Regions from separate parts of the Fusobacterium sp. IOR10 genome, predicted to be linked through region 2. Evidence: riboswitches for the same ligand, from Rfam matches in the RefSeq annotation. Region 2 holds a riboswitch; each other region holds the start of a gene.
The links. A riboswitch is a leader RNA that binds a small molecule or an ion and turns the genes downstream of it on or off. The one in region 2 is predicted to bind thiamine pyrophosphate.

Region 1: another riboswitch for thiamine pyrophosphate. It lies ahead of thiC (phosphomethylpyrimidine synthase ThiC); the one in region 2 lies ahead of thiS (sulfur carrier protein ThiS).
Region 3: another riboswitch for thiamine pyrophosphate. It lies ahead of GIL12_RS00740 (YkoF family thiamine/hydroxymethylpyrimidine-binding protein); the one in region 2 lies ahead of thiS (sulfur carrier protein ThiS).

Annotation. Positions count from the first base shown of each region.
Region 1 is NZ_WJWY01000031.1:137-3,395, forward strand. Features, by position in the region: gene GIL12_RS08370 (dCMP deaminase family protein) at 81-581, opposite strand; gene GIL12_RS08375 (HU family DNA-binding protein) at 743-1,018, opposite strand; TPP riboswitch at 1,149-1,247, shown strand; gene thiC (phosphomethylpyrimidine synthase ThiC) at 1,341-2,615, shown strand; tRNA gene GIL12_RS08385 (tRNA-Gln) at 2,732-2,806, opposite strand; gene spoVG (septation regulator SpoVG) at 2,878-3,168, opposite strand; gene ispE (4-(cytidine 5'-diphospho)-2-C-methyl-D-erythritol kinase) at 3,205-3,259, opposite strand, start outside.
Region 2 is NZ_WJWY01000018.1:25,735-28,993, forward strand. Features, by position in the region: gene thiH (2-iminoacetate synthase ThiH) at 1-345, opposite strand, end outside; gene GIL12_RS06405 (thiazole synthase) at 345-1,121, opposite strand; gene thiS (sulfur carrier protein ThiS) at 1,177-1,389, opposite strand; TPP riboswitch at 1,522-1,624, opposite strand; gene GIL12_RS06415 (OmpP1/FadL family transporter) at 1,710-3,074, opposite strand; gene GIL12_RS06420 (TetR/AcrR family transcriptional regulator) at 3,095-3,259, opposite strand, start outside.
Region 3 is NZ_WJWY01000002.1:40,507-43,765, forward strand. Features, by position in the region: gene GIL12_RS00735 (MATE family efflux transporter) at 1-1,159, shown strand, start outside; TPP riboswitch at 1,554-1,666, shown strand; gene GIL12_RS00740 (YkoF family thiamine/hydroxymethylpyrimidine-binding protein) at 1,796-2,395, shown strand; gene GIL12_RS00745 (ECF transporter S component) at 2,412-3,002, shown strand; gene GIL12_RS00750 (ABC transporter ATP-binding protein) at 3,002-3,259, shown strand, end outside.

The sequences.
Region 1 (3,259 bases), on a different contig from region 2:
GTCCTTCGTTCGCATCTCTTGCGGACAAGAAGTATAATACCACTTTCAGCAATTTATGTCAACTGTTTTTTATTTTTATTTTATAATTGTTCAAATTCTTCTTCATCAAAAGAAAGTATTATTTTTTTATTTTTTATTTCCAACTTTCTATATTTAACTCCTGCCATATCCAACATTCTTTTAGAAGCAATGTCTGAAGGTGTATCTTTATATTTTTCAGATAGAAAAATAATCTCTTTTATTCCACTTTGTATTATACTTTTGCTACATTCATTGCATGGAAATAATCCAACATAAATACTACAATTTTTTAAATTTTTAACACTATTTAAAATAGCATTTAATTCTGCATGACAAACAAAAGGATATTTTGTTTCTAAATATTCACCTTTTCTTTCCCAAGAAAAATTATCATCATCACATCCTTGAGGTAGTCCATTATATCCAACTCCTACAATTTTTTTATCAGAATTTACTATACATGCTCCTACTTGTGTACTTGGATCTTTACTTCTTTTTGCTGACAACAAAGCTATTCCCATAAAATATTGATCCCAACTTATATAGTCTTTTCTTTTCATTTAATTTCTCCTTTATAAATTATTTTATAATTTATAATACCCTTATTTTAAAAATTTTTCAAAGATTTATTTTAAATTTATAAAAATAAGAATACTATATAAAAAAGATGACTCCTATAAAACAAAGAAACCACCTTTTATAAATATTATTCAATTTAATTTTATTTTGCTATTTTTTCCTCTAAAACTTTCCCAACTCTAAATTTGACAACTTTTTTAGCTTTCACTTTCATTTTTTTACCTGTTTGAGGATTTCTAACTTCTCTTGCTGCTCTCTTCATTACTTCCCATTTTCCCCAACCAACAAAGCCTACTGTATTACCTTGTTCTAAATTATTAGATACTGTTTCTAAAAAAAGGTTTACTAATTTTTCTGCTTCTTTCTTTGTCATTTCACCTCTTAATGCAATACCATCTACAAATTCTTTTTTTGTCATGCTTAACCCCCTCCTGATTCTTTTGGATATTAGCTTCTACGTTACTTATTTATAGCTCATAATTTAATTTTTGTAAAGCTCTTTTCTTTATAAAGTTTGACTTAATTAAATCAAGAGTATATAATATGAACTGAATTGCTAGGGGAGCTTCGGCTGAAAAAAGATTCGTTCTTGACCCTTATAACCTGATCTAGATAGTACTAGCGTAGGGAAGCTGATTATATTTTATTTTTTGCTTATTTTTTTAATTTAAGCAACTATATTTATTAATTATGCTCTGTACTCTGTACAGAGCTTTTTTTTTACTTTTTTACAAGGAGGAATTATTATGACACAAATGGAATATGCAAAAAAAGGTATTTTTACAAAAGAAATGGAAATTGTATCAAAAGATGAACATATTGAAAAAGATAAACTTATCAAACTTATTTCTAATGGAAAGGTTGTTATACCGTGCAATGTGAATCATAAAAATATTTATCCTAGAGCTATTGGTAAATATATGAAAACTAAAATTAATGTTAATTTGGGAGTTTCTGAGGATTGTTGTAATTATGAAGAAGAACTTGAAAAAGCTAATAAAGCTATTGAATATGGAACTGATGCCATAATGGATTTAAGTACTTTTGGAGATACTAAAAATTTTAGAAAAAACTTAATTGCTAATTGTACTACAATGATTGGAACAGTTCCCATGTATGATGCTGTTGCTAAACTTGGAAAAAATATTAAAGATATGACAGTTGATGATCTTTTTGAAGTTGTTGAAGAGCACTGTAAAGATGGAATTGACTTTATTACTGTTCATGCTGGTCTTAATAAAATTTGTATAGAAAGATTAAAAAATAAAAAAAGAATGACTAAAATTGTGAGCAGAGGAGGATCAATTTTATTTCAATGGATGATACAAAATAATAAAGAAAATCCATTCTATGAATATTTTGATAGACTTCTTGAAATCTGTTATAAATATGACGTTACTCTAAGTTTAGGAGACGGACTTAGACCTGGTTCCATATATGACTCCACTGATGCACCTCAAATACAAGAATTAATTATTCTTGGAGAACTTACTAAAAGAGCTTGGGAAAAAAATGTTCAAATTATCATTGAAGGGCCTGGACATATTCCTATGCATGAAATTTCTACAAATATGCAATTGGAAAAGAAATTATGTCATGATGCTCCTTTTTATGTTTTAGGTCCTATTGTTACTGATATTGCTCCAGGTTATGATCATATTACTGCTGCTATAGGGGGAGCTATTGCTGCTCTTAATGGTGCTAATTTCTTATGTTATGTCACTCCTGCGGAACACTTAAGACTCCCTGATTTAAATGATATGAAAGAAGGAATTATGGCCTCTAAAATTGCAGGACATGCTGCTGATATTTCAAAAGGTATACCACAGGCTATAGAATGGGATTACAAAATGGGAGAATTTCGAGGAAATTTAGATTGGAAAGGAATGTTTAATAATTGTCTAGATAAAGAAAAAGCTCAAGAATATAGACAATCTTCTCAACCTATAGAAGAGGAAGTTTGTACTATGTGTGGAGATCTATGTCCAATGAAACGATGTAATGATATTATTTAATTTCACTTTATAAAAGATTATATATCATGGTGTTAGTATTTAATTTTTAATATTAGCACCATTATTTTTTTGCAAAAAAAAATTACTATATACAAATAGTAATCTAAAGTTATATATGGCTGGGATGGCTGGATTCGAACCAACGCATAACGGAGTCAAAGTCCGATGCCTTACCGCTTGGCGACATCCCAACAACAATAACTATGATATCATAATCTTTTTTTTTTGTCAATCCTTTCTTAAAAAAAATTTAAACATTCTCTTATTCTGCAATTTCTTCTTTTATTTCTAGCTCTTTAACTTCGTTATATTTTTCAATAACAGAATCTGTTATTTCTTTTCTTAAATCCAAAGTTATTGGATGAGCAACATCTTTGTATTCTCCATCTGGCATTTTTCTAGAAGGCATAGCTACAAACATACCCTTTTGACCATCAATAACCTTTAGCCCATGAATAACAAAACTTCCATCAAATGTTAAATCTGCGTAAGCTTTTAATTTAGCATCAGTATCTCCTTTAACTATTCTTAACCTTACATCTGTAATTTTCATTTCAATGCACCATCCTTTTTTATGTAGTATTAACTGTTATAAAAAATTGCATATATATATATTGCAATCTCCTATTTTCTCTTTTAGTTCC
Region 2 (3,259 bases):
TTCTTTAGCTTCTTCTTCTATTTGTTCAATGTTTTGATGTTTTCTAATTATATGATTTTTTTTAGAAAAACCACAATAAGCACAATTATTAGTACAAAAATTAGAAATATAAATAGGTATATATAAAGATATTACATTTCCAAAATATTGTTGTTTTATTAGATTAGCCTTAACAGCCATTTTTTCAAGATGATTTTTAGCAATTGGAGATAAAAGATTAAGAAGATCAAATTCATCTAAATTATCTTTGTGAATACTTTCAATAACATTCTCATCAGTTACATTGGAAAAATAATTTTCAAAATCAAAATTTTGCCATTTTTCTAAAACAGAATAAAATCCCATTATTTATCACCTCTAAATAAGAAATCTGTTAAAGGAGAGGAAGCATTTGCAAATTTAGAAGTTTTAGCAAGTTTAGCAAGATAAGCCATTCTTCCAGCCTTAACAGCCATAGCAAAGGCCTCTCCCATTTTAACAGGATCCTCAGCAGTTGATATGGCAGTATTTACTAAAACAGCGTCAACACCCATCTCCATAGCTTCAGCAGCTTGGGAAGGAGCACCTATTCCAGCATCAATAATAACTGGTATTTTTTTGTTTTCATTAATCATTTCTAGTAATGGCTTAGTTAATAGTCCTCTATTGGAACCTATTGGAGAACCTAAAGGCATAACAGCAGCAGCCCCAGCTTCTTCTAGTTTTTTTGCAGCTATTAAATCAGGAACAATGTAAGGAAGAACAATAAATCCTTCTTTAGCTAATACTTTAGTTGCTTTAATAGTTTCTTCATTATCAGGCATTAAGTACTTCATGTCATTAATTATTTCTATTTTTATAAAGTCTCCACATCCAGCTTCCCTAGCTATTCTAGCTATTTTAATAGCTTCTTCAGCATTTCTGGCTCCAGAAGTATTTGGAAGTAATGTTACTTCTTTTGGAATATAGTTCAATATATTTTCCTTTGGATCAGAAAAATTAACTCTTCTAAGAGCCATAGTAATAATATTAGATTCACTTGCATTTAGCATTGGAGCAATAGTATTTTTATCAGCAAACTTACCTGTTCCAGTTAAAAGCCTACTTTGAAACTCATGTCCTTTTAAAATTAAATTATCCATTTTAATCTCCTTAAGTATATAGTTTTATTTTTCAATATATTAAAATAATTTATTATTATCCTCCAGAAACGAAAGATAAAACTTCAATATTATCATTTTCTTTTATTATAGTTTTATGCCAATTTTCTTTTTTTATAATAAGGTCATTAATTAGAATTACAGCTCCAGATAAATTTATATTTTTTTCTTTTGAGATTTTTTTTATAAAATTATCAGCAAAAATTTCTTTTTCTAATATTTCATTAGATCCATTAAGTATAATATTCACAGTTTCCTCCTTAAAAAATTTAATAAAAAAAGCTCTAACTTATTAGTTAGAGCTTTTTTTATTATCTGTAAAAAATTAACCATTAATATAACTTAATAATTGTTTTGGAGTTTAAAAAAGTTCTCCTAAAAAAGGTTAATTTATTTACTTCCCTTCGCCAGCATTATCTGGTTCAAGTAATAAGAGTCGAGATTAGATCTCCTCTCAGCCTGTTAAGGCTCCCCTAGTAAGTTATTTTATATTTATTTGTTTAATACGTTGTGATTATACATCTATATAATTTTTCTGTCAAGTGTAAGAATTAAAGTTTTAATAAAAAACTAGAATTTAAACTCAGCAGATATAGCAACAGCTTGTACAGTTTTACTGAAAATAGTTCCAGTACCACTGTTTGAATAATCTGTACTAGCTTGGTCAGTTTTATAATCAACATAAGAATATGTTAATGTGTAGGTTCTATTTTCCACAGGGGAATATTGAATACCAACTCCATATAAGTTAGCATCAAGGGCAAAATCAGTATCCTTGTAAGTGTCTTCATTAGCTCCAGTATCTGTGTATTGGTACCCTGCCATTAAAACAACTTTTTCATTTAATTTATAATCTATTCCAAAAGAAATTTCATATCCATTATCATAATTATCATAAGCTCCATCTCTGTTAGCTTCTTTTATAAAATAATAATTTCCACTTGTAAGTAAAGTAATTTTATCATTTAACTCATATGACAGCCCAAGAGACATAGTAGCTGGTAAATTTCTTCTTTCCTTATCAGTCCATTCACTAATTACTTTTTGGCTTAATAAAGTTCCTACGATTTTAGCAGAGTTACCTTCATCAACAGGATCTAAAGTAGCTGTTAATCCATCTCTTCCTTTTTCAGATTTAAAATATAGTTCCACTTCAGATTCATATTTAAACCCAATATTTAATTTATCAGTTGCCTTATAGTCAAATCCAAGAACTCCCCCAACTCCATAGGCTGTTCTTTCAGCATCAAGCTGAACTTGAAGATTTTGAGTATCTGAAGAATTCCCATCTAATGCAAAGTTGTAGTTAGCAGTACAATCTAAATTTCTTGTGGCATAAATAAATCTAATAGCTCCTCCAACACTGAATTTAGGAGTCAACTTCTGAGCTATACCAAAATTTGTGTTAATATAGTATGAAGATCCAACAGTTTCAGGACTGTCCAAATAAGTTATAGCAGCACTAGGATGAGCATCATCTTTAAAATAACCAATTCCTTTAGCGGCAGAGATTTGAACTGCCTCTCCAAGTACTTCAAATGCAGTAAGACCTCCCTCATATTTTAATGCTCCTCCACCAGCTGCAACTCCTGAATGGATGAAGTAAGATCTATCCCCTTTCTTAGATACATACTGAACAGAAGGAACCAAAGCAGAAGGGTGATCACTTTCGTGGGTACCTCCATTTGCAATAGTTGGATAATTAGTTTCCATTTTGTAATTTTTAAATACTGTTTGTGAATTAATCTTAAAATAAGTTCCGTCTTCCATAAATACAGTACCAGCTGGATTATAAAAAGCAGCTGAAGTTCCAATTTTACCAATCATAGAAGGATGCGCGAAATACTCAGCGTCTTGTTCTGCAAGGTAGTCAATACTTCCAGCATAAGCAGTAGCAGATGCCAGTATTGACAAAAGTATAAGTGATTTTTTCATAATAAATTTCTCCCCATATATTACTTGTTTATTTTTATTGATTTGTTAAAACAAAGCGCCTCTTTTAAAATAACATTTCCGTTTTCCTTTAGTTCATGTTCAATCATTTCATATGTAGGATCATAGAATCCAGAACAAATGAGACAGGCAAAGCCATGAACATACCACCAACCTTTTTTTAACAT
Region 3 (3,259 bases), on a different contig from region 2:
GTTAATAGGCCAGGGTGGAGGAAGTGTTCTTTCTATTAAATTAGGGGAGCACGATTATAAGGGAGCTCAAAAAGCTCTTGGAAATACCTTTACACTTTTTATATTGGTAAGTCTATTCCTTTCAATTTTTGGGTATATTTATATTGATAAAATACTTTTAATATTTGGAGCCAGTGAAGTAACCCTTCCCTATGCAAAGGAATATATTTTTGTAATTAATAACTTAGTAATTTTTAATTTTATGTCAATGGGAATTAGTAATCTTGTTAGAGCAGAGGGAAATGCTAAATTTGCCATGCAAACTATGATATTAGGTGCTATTACAAATATTATATTAGATCCCATTTTTATTTTTTATTTTCATATGGGAATTAAAGGAGCTGCTTATGCAACAATAGTTTCAAATATGATAGTGAGTTTAATTAATACATATTATTTTACATTTGGTAAAAAATGTCATGTTAGGTTGAGAAGGGAAGATCTTATTTTAGATATGGAAACTGTTAAAATGATATTATCTATTGGTATATCTCCATTTTCATTGCAATTAACAACAAGTTTAGCTACAGTACTTTGTAATAAAGAACTCCTTCTTCAGGGGGGAGATTTTGCTGTTGGAGCAATGGGAATAATAAATAGTATATATATGTTTCTAAGTATGGTAATTGCAGGTATAAGCACAGGTAGTCAACCTATACTAGGATATAATTTTGGTGCTAAAAAATATAATAGGGTACTTAAAACTTTTAAAATATCTATAATTGCAGCTGTTAGTCTAGGATTTTTTTTAATGGTATGCATTTTTATTGTTCCTAGTATTTTTATAAATTTATTCAATGATGGAAATCAAGAAATATTGAAAATTGGAATTAATGGAATAAGAATATACTTTTTATTAATACCTTTAAATTGTTTTTATATAGTTGGATCAAACTATTTTCAATCTATAAATAAGGCTAATAAATCTTTATTTTTAAATCTTTTAAGACAAATTTTTCTAGTTATTCCATTATTATTAATACTTCCACATTATTTTGGTATTAGCGGTATTTGGATGATATTTCCCATAAGTGATCTCATTGTATTTGCAGTAACAGTGATATTTTTAAAAAGACATATGACAAAAATGAGAAGATTAAATTATGCAAGTTTAGCTTAAAGATTGTCCATATTTCCTATATTTTTTAGGTTGTTGTATGAAAAATAAAATAATAATTATTCTTTAAAATTTAAATTATATATGATAAAATACCCTTTTAAAGTTACAGAGGAGGAATAAAATTAAATCATATAAAGAAATTGTTGAAATAATTTATAATAAGTTAACTATATGGAGAAACTTTACTTTAGTGGAGCTTCTATATGTTATAGCTATAGTAATAATGATTCCACTAGGTTTTTTAATATTTAAATTAGCAGTGGAAGGAAAATTAACATGGGGACACGTACTATGGATTAATCTATTGTTTGGTTAAAATATTTTAAAATTAGTGTAAGATATTGACTTATATATTACTTTGTAGTAATATGAGTAGTATTAAATTTAATGAAATTAAGAATATTTGGGGAGCTGCTAAAAGCATGCTGAGATTGGAATGTATTAGTTCAAAACTCTTAGAACCTGATGTAGGTAATTCTACCGTAGGGATTATAGACGATTAATCGTAGTTTTATATTTTATATTGCAAAGATTAGGTCATAACCCTATAGGTTATGACTTTTTTTATTTACATTGATTTTTAGAGGGACAAATATTCTTAATAAAATATATAACTAAAACTAGGAGGAAGAACAGTTGAATTTAAAATGTGGAATAAGTGATGTTGTTGGTGCTAGAATAGGAGTTTATCCTATGCAAGATAATTTTGTAGAGGTAATTTTAGGTGCCTTGAAAGAAACTGATAAAACAGGACTTTATGTTGTAACAGACGATTTAGGAACAATAATACAAGGAAAAAGGGAACGTGTTTTTGCCTATGTAAAGGAAGTATTTTTACGTACAGCCCATGCAGGGGAACATGTAGTTGCAAATGTTTTATTTTCAGTGGGATGTCCAGGAGATGTACCAGAAGATTTTGATTTTGATGCAAAGGCAAAATCTGTGGAACTTCCAATGGAAGATATGCCAATTGCTTGTGCTTGGTCACTATATCCCCTTGGAAGCAAAGAATATTTTCAAGTAATTGTGGAAGAAGTTGAAAAGGCTATGGAAATGTCCAAAGTGGAAGTTGAAAGTTATCATTATTGTACAAGATTAGATGGAAAAGCAAGGGATATATTTAACTTACTTGAAACATCCTTTGAAGGGGTATCAAAAAGAATTCACCATACAATTATCCATGCAACATTTTCAAAGGGAAGCCCATCAAAAACAAAGGAAAAAATTCATATATAATTATAGGGGGAAGAAAATGATTAAAAAATTAGGTTGGACATTGAAGGATATTATAGTTTTATGTGTACTTGGAGTTGCTTTTGGAGCTATGTATTTGGGAGGAGTAACTATTTGGGCATTTGCCAATGCAGCTTTTGGTCCTATTGGTCTTGATATAGTGTATGGAATTTGGTTTACAGCATCTATTACAGGGGCATATATAATTCGTAAACCAGGAGTTGCCCTTGGTACAGAATTAATGGCAGCATTAGGTGAAGTTATATTAGGTACACCATCTGGTATTATGGTATTTATTGGTGCAGCAATTCAAGGACTTGGATGTGAAGCAGTTTTTGCTGCAACTGGTTGGAAAAAATATTCAACACCTGTTTTAGTTTTAGCAGGTATGGGTGCCAGTGTAACAAGTTTTATTTATAATTATTTTGCCTATGGATATTCAAAATTTGCCTTTGTAATGTTAGCTAGTATGTTAGCAGTACGTTTAGTGTCAGGTGCTGTACTTTCTGGTTTGCTTGGTAAATGGATTGGTGATGGTCTTGCAGCTACAGGTGCCTTGTCTTCATTCCCATTAGGTCGTGAAAGAGCTAAAAAGAGAGTTAATGGATAATGGCAAAGGTAAAGGTTTTAAATCTATCAGTTGAAATTAATGAAAAATTTATTTTGAAAAATATTAATATGGAATTTGATACAAGGGATAGAATTTTAATTTTAGGAGAAAGTGGTAGTGGTAAATCCACTCTCCTTCTATCTCTTATGGGAATTATTCAAAGATTTAACAACGCTTGTGTAAAGGGAAATATATTTATAGATGGTGTGTCTGTTAAGGATATGAAAATATCCAAAGTAGCTAGAATTTTTGGAATA